One region of the Geobacillus sp. LEMMY01 genome, then DNA from elsewhere that is predicted to be linked to it. Evidence: predicted binding sites of a transcription regulator. Region 1 holds the regulator's gene; each other region holds the start of a gene.
What was found. The regulator LexA, encoded in region 1, represses DNA repair genes until DNA is damaged. The targets are predictions, from matches to a motif close to CGAACATATGTTCG.

Region 1 (4,882 bases):
TCTACACATCGTCAAAGAGGAAAATGTCAAGTACATCCGCCTGCAATTCACTGATATTTTGGGCACGATCAAAAACGTCGAAATTCCCATCAGCCAGTTAGAGAAAGCACTTAACAACAAAATGATGTTTGACGGGTCGTCGATCGAAGGATTTGTCCGCATCGAAGAGTCGGATATGTATTTGTATCCGGATTTGGATACGTTCGTCATTTTCCCGTGGACATCGGAAAAAGGAAAAGTCGCCCGCTTTATCTGCGACATTTACAACCCGGACGGCACGCCGTTTGAAGGCTGCCCGCGCTACAACTTGAAGCGGATGTTGAAAGAGATGGAAGCGTTCGGCTTCAACGCCTTTAACTTAGGGGCTGAGCCGGAATTCTTCCTCTTCAAGCTTGACGAAAAAGGGCACCCGACGATGGAGCTGAATGATCGCGGCGGCTATTTCGATTTGGCGCCGACGGACCTCGGGGAAAACTGCCGGCGCGACATTGTGCTCGAGCTTGAGGAAATGGGGTTTGAAATCGAAGCGTCCCACCATGAAGTCGCCCCGGGTCAGCATGAGATCGATTTTAAATACGCCGATGCCGTAAAAGCGTGCGACGACATTCAAACGTTTAAGCTCGTCGTTAAAACGATCGCCCGCAAACACGGATTGCATGCGACCTTTATGCCAAAGCCGATTTTTGGGATTAACGGTTCAGGGATGCACTGCAACCTGTCGCTGTTCCGCAACGGCGAAAACGCCTTTTTCGATCCGAACGGCGATTTGCAGTTGAGCGATACGGCGCGGCAGTTTATCGCCGGCGTGCTGAAGCATGCGCCGAACTTTACGGCGGTGACGAATCCGACGGTCAACTCGTACAAACGCCTTGTCCCGGGTTATGAAGCGCCGTGCTATGTCGCCTGGTCGGCGCGCAACCGCAGCCCGCTCATCCGCATCCCGGCTTCACGCGGCATGAGCACGCGCATTGAGGTGCGCAGCGTCGACCCGTCGGCCAACCCATACTTGGCCATGGCGGTGCTTTTAGCCGCTGGGCTTGATGGCATTCGCAACAAGCTCACTCCTCCGGCACCAGTGGACCGAAACATTTACGTCATGACGAAAGAAGAACGGCTCGAAGAAGGCATTGTCGATTTGCCGGCAACGCTGCATGAAGCGCTGGAAAACTTGAAGTCCGATGAAGTGATGATCCAAGCGCTCGGCAAACATTTATTCGAGCATTTCGTTGAGGCGAAAGAAATCGAGTGGGATATGTACCGGACGGCGGTTCATCAATGGGAATTAGATCAATATATGGAACTCTACTGATTCATAAAAAAGCTGCCCCGTTTTTCGGGGCAGCTTTTTTATGGGCGCAGTCCGGCACGGGTCAGTCGAACAGGCGGTAGACGCCGATCACTTTGCCGAGAATCGTGCAGTCGCGGACGATGATCGGCTCAAGATGAGCGTTTTCCGGCTGCAGGCGGATGTAGTCTTTTTCTTTGAAAAACCGCTTCACCGTCGCCTCGTTGTCTTCCGTCATGGCGACGACGATGTCGCCGTTGTTGGCTGATGACTGCTGGCGGACGATGACGTAGTCGCCGTCGAGAATGCCGGCTTCGATCATGCTGTCGCCCATCACTTCAAGCATAAACAGCTGCTCCTCGCCAGCGGCGAGCCGCTTCGGCAGCGGAAAGTAGCCTTCGATGTTTTCCACCGCTGTAATCGGTTGGCCGGCCGTCACCTTGCCGATGATCGGCACCGAGATGATCTCCTCTTTTTCTTTCTCCTTGGCCATATCGTTGTCCAAAATTTCAATGGCACGCGGCTTCGTCGGGTCGCGGCGGATGTACCCTTTGCTTTCTAGGCGCGCTAAATGCCCGTGGACGGTCGAACTTGACGCCAGTCCCACCGCTTCCCCAATTTCCCGCACCGACGGAGGATAGCCCTTCGTTTTTACTTCCTGCTTAATAAATTCTAAAATTTGTTGTTGCCGTTTCGACAGTTTCGTCATTGTTTCACACCTCTCGCCACATCATTTGTCTTCATTATACCATGAGGAAGATGAAAAAACAAACGTAAGTTCGAGTTTTTTATTGACACAAACAAATGTTCCTGGCTATAATGAAGGAAAGCGAACGAACATTCTAGAAAGGGTGGGGGGAAATGGGGAAAACGTTGCTTCATCACTTTCTGTTCTCCTTTTTGTTTGCGCTCGTGCTGGCAGGGTTCGTTTACGCCAGCAGTCCGGTCGACAAAAAAGAATACGTGGCGATTACGGTCGCTCCCGGCGATACGCTTTGGGGGCTGGCAAAACAGTACGAGCAGGAGCACCATATGCCGCCTGATGAGTTCATCCGCTGGGTCATCGATGTCAATCATTTGCCGAGCCCGCGCCTTACCGCCGGTGAACGGATCATCATTCCTGTGTTAAAATCAAAGCAGGGCGGCTCGGTGGCCGTCAATCAGTGATGGAAAGAAGGGATGGGCCATGAGGGCGGTCATTTACTGCCGTGTCAGTACGGACAAAGCCGAGCAGGAGACGTCGCTCGCGAGGCAACGAGATGAGCTCGAACGGCTGGCGGCCGAGTGTGGATTTGAAGTCGTTAAAGTGATCGCCGAGCAAGCGAGCGGTTACGAAGCCGACCGCGACGGCGTGTTGAAGCTGCTTTCGCTTTGCGAGGAAGGCGAGGTCGATGTGCTGCTCATTCAAGATGAAACGCGGCTTGGGCGCGGCCATGCGCGCATGGCGGTGCTGCATTGCTTGAAAAAGCAAGGGGTGAAAATATACAGCGCCAGCCACCGCGGGGAGATGCCGCTGTCGGAGGCCGATGAGATGGTGTTATCCATCATCGCTATTGTCGAGGAGTACCAAAGGAAAATACATAACGCCAAAATTAAGCGCGGTATGCAGCGGGCCATCGCCCGCGGCTACCGCCCGGAGCGGAACCTAAGGCGCCAGGGCGAAAACGCCGGGCGTGACCGAATCGATCTGCCGGTTGAGGAGATCGTCCGCTTGCGCGAGCGCGGACTGACGTTTGCTGATATCGCCGCGACGCTGCGAAGCTTTGGCTACGAGGCGTCCAAGGCGACCGTCCATCGCCGTTACCAGGAATATATGGACGAGCAACAAAGGCGGCGTTGATTGTGTGCCGCTCCTGGCCCTAAAGCGGCGAGCGGGCAAAGGAAGCCAAGATGCCATCGTTGCCATCTTCCCGGTTGATCAGATAAGATAAAACAGAGTGAGAATATGGCAGATAGGAGAAGATGATCAATGATTGCCAAACATAAATTAGCCCGCATCAACGAACTGGCGAAAAAAGCGAAAACGTCCGGCTTGTCGGCCGAAGAGACGCTCGAGCAGGCGAAGCTGCGCCGCGAGTACATTCAAGCGTTCCGCAAAGCGATGACCGATATGCTCCATACGGTGACGATCATCGACCCGAACGGCAACGACGTGACGCCGAAAAAATTAAAGGAAAGCCAGCGGCGGCGCTTCCATTAAGTCGCGAAAAAAAGAGACGGCGCCTCGTTTGTCCTGAAGGAGAAAATAAACGTTGTACAAGGAAGCCGATTTTCTATATGATAGTAAATGACACCATGTTGATGAAAAGGAGGAAGACGATGGCGCATTCAATCGAGGAGTTGGCGATTACGACGATTCGAACGCTGTCGATTGACGCGATCGAAAAGGCCAAATCCGGACATCCGGGCATGCCGATGGGCGCGGCGCCGATGGCGTACACGCTTTGGACGAAATTTATGAACCATAATCCGGCAAATCCAGGTTGGTTCAACCGCGATCGGTTTGTCTTGTCAGCCGGGCACGGGTCGATGTTATTGTACAGCTTGCTTCATTTAAGCGGATATGATGTATCGATGGACGACTTGAAACAATTCCGTCAATGGGGAAGCAAAACGCCGGGCCATCCGGAATACGGCCATACGCCGGGCGTGGAAGCGACGACCGGACCGCTCGGCCAAGGGATTGCGATGGCGGTCGGCATGGCGATGGCGGAACGGCATTTGGCCGCTACATACAACCGCGACGGGTTTGAGATCATCAACCATTATACGTACGCCATTTGCGGCGACGGCGATTTGATGGAAGGAGTGGCGAGCGAAGCCGCGTCACTCGCCGGCCACTTAAAGTTGGGCCGCCTGATCGTCCTGTATGACTCGAACGACATTTCGCTAGACGGGGAGCTCAACTTGTCGTTCTCGGAAAACGTCGCCCAACGTTTCCAAGCGTACGGCTGGCAATATTTGCGCGTTGAGGACGGCAACAATATTGAAGAAATCGCCAAAGCGCTCGAGGAGGCGCGGGCGGACCTCAGCCGGCCGACGCTCATTGAAGTAAAAACGACGATTGGCTACGGCGCGCCAAATAAAGCGGGCACGTCCGGCGTCCATGGCGCTCCGCTCGGTGCGGAAGAGGCGAAGCTGACGAAGGAAGCGTACCGCTGGACGTTTGCCGAAGATTTTTATGTACCGGAAGAAGTATACGCCCATTTCCGGGAAAAGGTGCAAGAGCCGGGGGCGAAAAAAGAAGCGGAATGGAATGAACTGTTCGACGCTTATGAGCAGGCGCATCCGGAGCTGGCTGCCGAGCTGAAGCGGGCGATTGAAGGGAAGCTTCCGGATGGCTGGGAGACGGCGCTGCCGGTGTACGAAGCGGGCAAAAGCCTGGCGACTCGCTCATCGTCCGGGGAAGTGATCAACGCCATCGCCAAAACGGTGCCGCAGTTTATCGGCGGTTCGGCGGACTTGGCAAGCTCGAACAAAACGCTCATCAAAGGCGGCGGCAACTTCCTGCCGAACAGCTACGAAGGGCGCAACATTTGGTTTGGCGTGCGCGAGTTTGCCATGGGAGCGGCATTGAACGGCATGGCGCTTCACGGC
Region 2 (4,882 bases), on a different contig from region 1:
AAACTGGAAAAAGCGTTGCGCGAGTTTCACATTCGCGTGGAAAATAAAATTGTTCTTGACATCGGCGCGTCGACCGGCGGTTTCACCGACTGTGCCTTGCAACACGGGGCGAAGCTGTCGTATGCCGTCGATGTCGGCTACAACCAGCTTGCCTGGAAGCTGCGTCAAGACGAGCGCGTCGTTGTGATGGAGCGGACGAACTTCCGCTACGTGACGCCGGATCAGTTTACGAAAGGGCTGCCGGAAGTAGCCGTCATCGATGTCTCGTTTATTTCGCTGCGGCTCATTTTGCCGGTCGTCAAGACGGTCATTGTGCCGGGCGGCGATGTGATTGCTCTCGTCAAGCCGCAGTTTGAAGCCGGCAAGGAAAAGGTCGGCAAAAAAGGGATCATCCGCGATCCCGACATTCACGAGGAAGTACTCGAATCGATCGTTCGATTCGCCTGCGCGGAAGGGTTCGATGTCCTTCATTTGTCGTATTCGCCGATTACCGGTGGTGACGGCAATATTGAATTTTTGCTTCATGCTGTCTATCCTGGAGAGAACCGGGAAGGAGAAAACCGACTGCCAGCATCGGTCGCCGACGTTGTCAGCGAGGCGCACGCCCGCTTGCGGGCGAGGAACGCGGATCCAAGCGGCAAGTAGCGTCGGCGGGACGGACAAGCGGCTCTGCATTTTGAAAAGCGGGGAGGTGGTGCAATGTGAACAAAGGGCAAAGGCATATTAAAATTCGCGAAATCATTATGAACCATGACATTGAAACGCAAGACGAGCTCGTCGACCGGCTGAGAGAAGCGGGCTTTAACGTCACCCAGGCGACCGTCTCGCGCGACATTAAAGAGATGCAGCTCGTCAAAGTGCCGATGGCCAATGGCCGCTATAAGTACAGCCTTCCGTCCGACCAGCGCTTCAATCCGTTGCAAAAGCTGAAGCGGGCGCTTGTTGATGTGTTTGTGAAGCTTGACGGAACGGGCAACTTGCTCGTCTTGCGGACGCTGCCGGGCAACGCCCATGCCGTCGGCGTTTTGCTCGACAATTTGGATTGGAGCGAAATCGTCGGCACGATTTGCGGCGACGATACGTGCCTAATCATCTGCCGGACGCCGAAAGATGCGAAAAAAGTGTCCGACCAGCTATTGTCCATGCTCTAGTCGAGGGCCGGACCAGCTTCCGCTCTGCGTTCAAGGACGGAACGACGGGGGCGGTCCTCGCTTGCGAATTCGAACATATGTGCTATAATCAGAAAGGAGAATCAATCGGACAGGCAAGGAGTGGTGGAATGCTCGCCGAGCTGTCGATTAAAAATTTCGCCATTATCGAGTCGCTCTCGCTGTCGTTCGACAAAGGGCTGACGGTGTTAACCGGCGAAACGGGAGCCGGCAAATCGATCATCATCGACGCGATTCATTTGTTGATCGGCGGGCGCGGCTCCGCTGAATTTGTCCGCTTCGGAGCAGAAAAGGCGGAAATCGAAGGGCTGTTTTTGCTTGATGATGACCGCCATCCGTGTTGGCAAAAATGCGCGGACGTTGGCGTCGACGCCAGCGACGGCATGATCGTGTTGCGCCGCGACATTTTGGCCAACGGCAAAAGCGTCTGCCGCATTAACGGCAAGCTCGTCACCACGGCGGTGCTGCGCGACATTGGGGCGACGCTTGTTGATATTCACGGCCAGCATGAACATCAAGAGCTGATGGATCCATCCCGCCATCTGCCGCTTTTAGACGAGTTCGGCGGCCTAGAGGCGGCAGAGGCGCTTGCCCGCTACCGTGCCGTCTACGAGCGGTATGAGGCGCTCGGAAACAAATTGAAAAAGCTGAGCGAAAATGAGCAGCAAATGGCGCATCGGCTCGATTTGCTGACGTTTCAGCTGCGCGAAATCGAACAGGCGGCGCTCGAGCCGGGCGAGGACGAGCGGCTGATGGAAGAAAAGGTGCGCATCGTCAATTTTCAAAAAATTTATACCGCGTTGCAGAAAAGCTATGAGGCGCTGGCCGGCGAGGGGCGCGGGCTTGATTCGATCGGGGAGGCGATGCGCCATCTCGATGACGTCGCCGCCATGGATGCGGCGCTCAAAGAAGCGCACGAAACGACGGCGAACTGCTACTATTTGCTCGAGGAAGTGATGTACAAGCTGCGCGATCAAATTGAGGAGATGGAGTACGACCCAGCGCGGCTCGATGCCATTGAAAGCCGCCTCGCGGAAATCGGGCAGCTCAAACGAAAATACGGAGCGACGATCGCCGATATTTTGCACTATGCCGAGACGATCGCCGAGGAAATCGAGACAATCGAAAATCGTGAAACGCATGTGCATGAGCTTAAGCAGCAGCTCGCTGCGGTGACGGACGAGTTGCTCACGGAGGCGAAAAACGTCACCGCTGTTCGGCAAACGTATGCCCGGCGCCTGATTGAGCGCATTCATCAAGAACTGAAAGACTTATACATGGACAAAACGAAATTTGACATCGTATTTGCCAAGCGCGAAGCATCGCTTGACGCCCCCTTGGTTGACGGCGTGCCGGTTAGGTTCCAAGAAGATGGCATCGATGTCGTCGAGTTTTACATTTCGACGAACGTCGGCGAGCCGTTAAAACCGCTCGTCAAAGTCGCTTCCGGCGGCGAGCTGTCGCGCATTATGCTGGCGTTGAAAACGATTTTTTCCAAACATCAAGGAGTGACGTCGATTGTTTTTGATGAGGTCGACACCGGCGTCAGCGGACGCGTCGCCCAGGCGATGGCGGAAAAAATTTACCGCATCGCCAGCCAGTCGCAAGTGCTTTGCATTTCCCATCTGCCGCAAGTCGCCGCGATGGCGGACACGCACTTGTTGATCGCCAAAGAGACGGATGGGGAACGGACGAAAACAGTCGTGAGGAAGCTCAATGAGGAGGAGAAAGTGAAAGAAATCGGGCGGATGATTTCCGGCGTCGAGATGACGGAGCTGACGAAACGGCATGCCAAAGAGCTGTTGGAACTGGCGGCGAAAATGAAACATTGATTCCTGTTTCCTCTGTTCGTCGAGGGGAGGCGCATCCCTCTCAAAGAGGGCCGATGCCGCCTGCCTGTTCTGTCTTGGCGCCCGCTTTCCTTAAGAGAACTACGGCGTTTCATAAAGATAAGCAAAAAGCCGCGCGGCTGTCCGGATGCAAGTCCATCCAATTCCGGGCAGCTTTTTTATCGGCATGGCGATTATATTTTCCCCGGTTCAGGCAAAATTAAAACTGTAACCGTTTTTGCATGGTGTAGGCGGGAGCGAGGAGAGTGGACGACATTGAATAAAGAAACGGCGCGAAAAATCGCAGGAGCGCTTCTCCTTGGCATGTTGACGGCCATCGCTTTTTCCAAACCGATGAAGGAATATTGGCAAATTCCGAAGCAGCTTGTCTTGTTTGAAGGCGACGCAGTTGAATTTCCTGCCGCTTCCCTTCCCGTGCAAGCGGCTGTCAATGACCGAAACGCTCCCGAAACGCTCAACATTGAGCGAAAAAACGGTTCTCTGTCTGTAAAGGCGAAACGCCGCGGACATGAAACGATGGTGTTGCACGTCGCCGGAATGCCGATCAAGCAAGTGGATGTCAACGTGCTGCCGACGCTCAAAGTCATTCCCGGCGGGCAATCGATCGGCGTCAAGCTCAATACCGTCGGCGTTCTTGTCGTCGGTTACCACCTTGTCGAAACCGAAAACGGGAAAAAATCGCCGGGAGAGGCAGCCGGCATTCAAGTCGGCGACATTATTACCGGCATTAACGGCCAAAAAATCGAAAACATGAGCGACCTCTCCCCTTTCATTGAGGAAGCCGGAAAAACCGGAAAGCCGCTTCATCTAAAAATTCTGCGCGATCAGCACTCCATGACGGTGAAGCTCGTTCCGCTGAGAGACAAGCATGACGACGTGTACCGCATCGGTCTGTACATCCGCGACTCGGCCGCCGGCATCGGGACAATGACATTTTACGATCCGAAATCGAAAACGTACGGCGCGCTCGGTCATGTCATCTCCGATATGGATACGAAAAAGCCGATTGTCGTGCAAAACGGACAAATTATGCGCTCGACTGTCACATCGATCGAAAAAGGGACGAGCGGCAATCCAGGTGAAAAATTAGCCCGCTTTTCCGACGGCGAAGAAGTGATCGGCACGATCACCACCAACAGCCCGTTTGGCATTTTCGGCAAGCTGACGAAACCGCTGCCGGACGGTCCGTTCACAAAGCCGCTTCCCGTCGCTTTGGCCAGCCAAGTGAAAGAAGGGCCGGCGAAAATGCTGACAGTGGTGGAAAACGACAAAGTCGAGCAGTTTGATGTGGAAATTGTCAGCACCATTCCGCAAAAATTTCCGGCGACAAAAGGGCTTGTCATTCGCGTGACCGACCCGCGCCTGTTAAAGAAAACAGGGGGCATTGTCCAAGGGATGAGCGGCAGTCCGATCATCCAGGACGGAAAACTCGTCGGTGCAGTGACACATGTGTTTGTCAACGACCCAACGTCAGGATACGGCGTCCATATCGAATGGATGCTGCAAGAAGCAGGAATTGATCTATATGGCAACCGAAAGAAAGCGAGCTGACCACGTCGGCTCGCTTTTTCCCGGCAGCCAACATTCGATTCTTGCGTATATTTGGTGAAATGACGAACGATCATTTGATCACCGTTCGTCTCTTCATGATCATCCAAAGGCCAATGATTCGAAATGCTGTGAGCGGCTTGATTGATTCCGCAATATTGGTTAGGCTGCCACTAAAAATTTTTCAAAAAAGGCGGCAAAAATTTTGCCGGTTTGGCATAGATATTTGGTGAAACATCCGTTAAAATGAAATGTGTAAAGATTTTTCGACAAACGCATCGCTGGTGAAAACGAATATTGTCTAATAAACTCATT
Region 3 (4,882 bases), on a different contig from region 1:
TCAAGGCGGGCGACAAGCTGCTCCAACGCAGTGAGGCGGGCGGCGATTTCTTCCATTTCTTGGCGGTGATGCAACAGTTGAATGGAGACGACGTCATCTGCTTTTTGCTCCAGTTGCTGTTCGAGCTGGTCCAAGCGCGAGGAGACGCGGGCGATTTCGGGTTCGATCGATCCAAATAAGGCGTCAATGGGAACGTTGTTCCGCGGCGGCGTCGGAGGGCGTTTCGGCGTCGGAGGCGCTTCCATGGCGGCGCCTTGTTCAAATTTGACCCGTTCGAGCAAGGCGACTGTTTTTTCATCAAACAAGTAGTGGCCGGCCTCGTTTTTCCGCAGCGTAATGTCGTATTTGCGCACCCAGCGCTGGATCGTTTTCGGCGATACACCAAGGCGAGCAGCGACGTCGGACGTTTTCAATTCCATCGTTTCACTCCTCCTTGTTTCGTCTTGTTTATACTTTTTCCTCTGCATCTTTGAAAATCCTTCCCGGCCGACAAAACTAGTGTTGATTCGGCAAAGAAAGTGGAAAACAGCGAAGATTCGCCATTGGCGAAAAAAGATGGCTGTGGGCATGGGAATTGGCCATGCCATTTGGTAGAATAGAAGATAAAGAATGATGAACGACGCAAGGGGTGAAGCGGATGGCAACATGGTGGCTGGAATGGCTTGAGGGCGTCGCGTCGGTTTGGCGGCAGCCGCTTCTTTATTATGGCGCCGCGCTCGCTTTGGCCGTCGGTTGGCGGCGGGTGAAGCGGGAGCGCCGCGATTTTCATGTGCGCGTCTACAGCCTATGGCAAGAGTGGCGCGGGCTTTGGACGAAGGGATGGATGGCTGGAGCGGTGTTGTCGGCGGCGGCCGTCGGCATCGGGATCGCGGTGCCGCAGGAAGCGGTTTGGACGGTGACGGTGCTGACGGTGCTCTTTAGTTTGACGATGGAAGCGCGTTTGTTGTCGCCTGCTTATACGGTTGGCGGCGCGCTTCTCGTGTTCGGTTTGGCGGAACGAAGCGGGATGTTGGCCGGCTGGCTGCCGGAGGGCATGGCGGCGGCGCCGGCTTTGGCGGTGTGGCTTGCGTTGCTGCTGCTTTCGGAAGGATGGCTTATCATCCGCACGCGAAACGAGGCGGCCTCGCCGCAGCTTGCGAAAAGCAAGCGGGGGATGACGGTCGGCCTGCAATGGGCGCAGCGCCTTTGGTTTGTGCCGGTTGTGCTGCCAGTATCAGGCGGCGCGCTGCCGCCGGCTTCCTGGTGGCCGCTCGTTTCGACGGGAGACGGCTATTCGTTTTGGCTCGTGCCGTTTCTTCTCGGCTTTTCCCAGCGCCGGCAGCACATGCTGCCGGCGGAAGCGGCGCGCGCGGAGGGGCGGCTTGTTGTTCGGCTGGCGTTCGTTGTCGCCCTATTGGCCGCTTCCGGCATATGGTATCCACCGCTGGCGGTTGCGGCGGGGGCTATGGCCATCATCGGCCGCGAATGGATCGCGCTTTCCGGGCATCGCGCCGACCGCGCCCGCCCGCCCCGCTTTGCCCGCCATCCGCACGGCTTGGTGATTGTCGGCGTGCTTCCCGGCTCGAAAGCGGAAAAAATGGGGCTAGGCATCGGGGAAGTCATCATCAAAACAAACGGCGTCCCGGTGCGGAGTGAAACCGAGTTTTACGAGGCGCTCCAGCGCAACCGCGCGTTCTGCAAGTTGGATGTCGTCGGACATAACGGCGAAGTCCGCTTCGTCCAAGGGGCGCTCTATGAGGATGAGCATCATGAACTCGGGCTGCTGTTCGTCCGTGATCGGCACGCATCAGCGTCTGAAGCTGTTTCGTAAAGGAGAATGGACCATGTGGTTTTTGGCGGCACTCATCATTCCGTGCCTATTGGTGCTGTTGTTTGCGCGGGTGACGTACAATCGGTACATCGCTGTGCTGTTGACCGTTGCGCTGCTTGTCGCTTCCTACTTTAAAGGCTATACGGACGAGCTGCATGAAATCGTTGCTGACATCGCATCGACGATCGCCGGCTTTCTTTGGGCCGGCCGCATGCTCGACCATCTGAAGCAAAAATGAAGCGGCGCTGTCGGTTCAACCGTCTGTTTTTGGAAAAAGGCATCGCCGGCTGAACCTCGGATTGTCGAAATGGAACGGAGCGAAGACGCGGACCTTGGGTATGAATGGGTCCGCTTTTTCGCGTTTTTCGGTGCGAAGCGATGGAAAACGCTGAGTGGATTGGTACGAATATGAGTTCGCATTTTTGATGCATTGATCATAGCGATGTGATACAATGGGGAAAGATGGTATGGAGAAGGGGGAGCGACGGTGGAGGACCGTTTTCAATTAGTATCGTCTTACCAACCGCAAGGCGATCAGCCCCAGGCGATTGCCAAGCTCGTTGACGGCCTGCGCCGCGGGGTGAAGCATCAAACGCTGCTTGGGGCGACGGGGACGGGCAAAACGTTTACGATCTCGAACGTGATCGCCCAAGTAAACAAACCGACGCTCGTCATCGCCCACAACAAAACGCTCGCTGGCCAATTGTACAGCGAGCTGAAAGAGTTTTTCCCGCACAACGCCGTCGAATATTTTGTCAGCTATTACGATTACTATCAGCCGGAAGCGTACGTGCCGCAGACGGATACGTACATTGAAAAAGACGCGAAAATCAACGATGAAATCGACAAATTGCGGCACTCGGCGACATCAGCCTTGTTTGAGCGCCGGGACGTGATTATCGTTGCCAGCGTGTCGTGCATTTACGGTTTAGGGTCGCCGGAAGAGTACCGCGAACTGGTCGTATCGCTGCGCGTTGGGATGGAGATCGAGCGCAACGCGTTGCTTCGGCGGCTTGTCGACATCCAATACGACCGCAATGACATCGATTTTCGGCGCGGCACGTTCCGCGTCCGCGGCGATGTTGTCGAAATTTTCCCCGCGTCGCGCGATGAGCATTGCATTCGCGTTGAGTTTTTCGGCGATGAAATCGAGCGCATCCGCGAGGTGGACGCCTTAACCGGCGAGGTGCTCGGCGAGCGCGAGCATGTCGCCATTTTCCCGGCGTCCCACTTCGTGACGCGCGAGGAGAAAATGCGGCTGGCCATTCAAAACATCGAACAAGAGCTTGAGGAGCGGCTGGCCGAACTGCGCGCGCAAGGGAAACTTCTCGAGGCGCAGCGGCTTGAGCAGCGGACGCGCTATGACCTTGAAATGATGCGCGAGATGGGCTTTTGTTCCGGCATCGAAAACTACTCGCGCCATTTGGCGCTGCGGCCCCCGGGCTCGACGCCGTATACATTGCTTGACTATTTTCCGGACGATTTTTTGATCATCATTGATGAGTCGCACGTCACCTTGCCGCAGCTGCGCGGCATGTACAACGGCGACCGGGCGCGCAAGCAAGTGCTCGTCGACCACGGCTTCCGCCTGCCGTCGGCGCTTGACAACCGGCCGCTCACGTTTGAAGAGTTCGAGCAAAAAATCAATCAAATTATTTACGTCTCGGCTACGCCAGGGCCGTACGAGCTCGAGCACAGCCCGGGCGTTGTCGAACAAATCATCCGTCCGACGGGGCTTCTCGACCCAACGATCGACGTCCGCCCGACAAGGGGGCAAATCGACGATTTGATCGGCGAAATTCGCGAGCGCGTCGAGCGAAACGAGCGGACGTTGGTGACGACGCTGACGAAAAAAATGGCGGAAGATTTGACCGATTATTTGAAAGAAGCGGGGATCAAGGTGGCGTATTTGCATTCGGAAATTAAGACGCTCGAGCGCATTGAAATTATCCGCGATTTGCGGCTCGGCAAATACGATGTGCTGGTCGGCATCAACTTGCTTCGCGAGGGGCTCGACATTCCGGAAGTGTCACTTGTCGCCATTTTGGATGCCGACAAAGAAGGATTTTTGCGCTCGGAGCGCTCGCTCATTCAGACGATCGGCCGGGCGGCGCGCAACGCGAACGGCCATGTGATCATGTACGCCGATACGATCACGAAATCGATGGAAATCGCCATTCAAGAGACGAAGCGGCGCCGCGCGATTCAAGAAGAGTACAACCGAAAGCACGGCATCGTGCCGCGCACCGTTCAAAAGGACATTCGTGATGTCATCCGCGCGACGTACGCGGCGGAGGAGACGGGAACGTACGAAGCGAAGCCGGCGGCGACGATGACGAAACAGGAACGGGAAGAGCTGATTCAAAAGCTCGAAGCGGAAATGAAAGAGGCGGCCAAAGCGCTCGACTTCGAGCGGGCCGCCCAGCTGCGCGATATCATTTTCGAATTGAAAGCGGAAGGGTGATGGCCGGGTGAACGGAATGGATAAAATTATCGTCAAAGGGGCGCGCGCCCACAACTTGAAAAACATTGACGTCGAAATCCCGCGCGGCAAGCTCGTCGTCTTGACCGGGCTGTCCGGGTCGGGGAAGTCGTCGTTGGCGTTTGATACGATTTACGCGGAAGGCCAGCGGCGCTATGTCGAATCGCTGTCGGCTTATGCCCGCCAGTTTTTAGGGCAGATGGAAAAACCGGACGTCGATGCGATTGAAGGATTGTCGCCGGCCATTTCGATCGATCAAAAAACGACGAGCCGCAACCCGCGCTCAACCGTCGGCACGGTGACGGAAATTTACGATTATTTGCGGCTGCTATTCGCCCGCATCGGCCGTCCGTTCTGCCCGACGCACGGCATTGAAATCCAATCGCAGACGATCGAGCAAATGGTCGACCGGCTGCTCTCTTACCCGGAGCGGACGAAAATGCAAATTCTCGCCCCAATCGTCTCGGGGAGAAAAGGAACGCACGCCAAGACGCTCGAAGACATCCGCAAGCAAGGGTATGTGCGCGTCCGCATTGACGGCGAGATGCGCGAGTTGACCGAAGACATTGAGCTCGAAAAAAACAAAAAAC

Region 2: the regulator LexA is predicted to act here: its motif matches at 1,222-1,235, upstream of recN (DNA repair protein RecN).
Region 3: the regulator LexA is predicted to act here: its motif matches at 2,214-2,227, upstream of uvrB (excinuclease ABC subunit UvrB).

The regions. Positions count from the first base shown of each region.
Region 1 is NZ_MVKA01000020.1:24,527-29,408, forward strand. Features, by position in the region: gene glnA (type I glutamate--ammonia ligase) at 1-1,309, shown strand, start outside; gene lexA (transcriptional repressor LexA) at 1,371-1,994, opposite strand; gene yneA (cell division suppressor protein YneA) at 2,147-2,452, shown strand; gene B1A75_RS10870 (YneB family resolvase-like protein) at 2,472-3,125, shown strand; gene B1A75_RS10875 (DUF896 domain-containing protein) at 3,255-3,485, shown strand; gene tkt (transketolase) at 3,605-4,882, shown strand, end outside.
Region 2 is NZ_MVKA01000029.1:13,534-18,415, reverse strand. Features, by position in the region: gene B1A75_RS14035 (TlyA family RNA methyltransferase) at 1-645, shown strand, start outside; gene ahrC (transcriptional regulator AhrC/ArgR) at 702-1,151, shown strand; gene recN (DNA repair protein RecN) at 1,280-3,001, shown strand; gene spoIVB (SpoIVB peptidase) at 3,275-4,570, shown strand.
Region 3 is NZ_MVKA01000018.1:39,219-44,100, reverse strand. Features, by position in the region: gene B1A75_RS10395 (MerR family transcriptional regulator) at 1-419, opposite strand, end outside; gene B1A75_RS10390 (PDZ domain-containing protein) at 638-1,810, shown strand; gene B1A75_RS10385 (CsbA family protein) at 1,824-2,048, shown strand; gene uvrB (excinuclease ABC subunit UvrB) at 2,298-4,274, shown strand; gene uvrA (excinuclease ABC subunit UvrA) at 4,291-4,882, shown strand, end outside.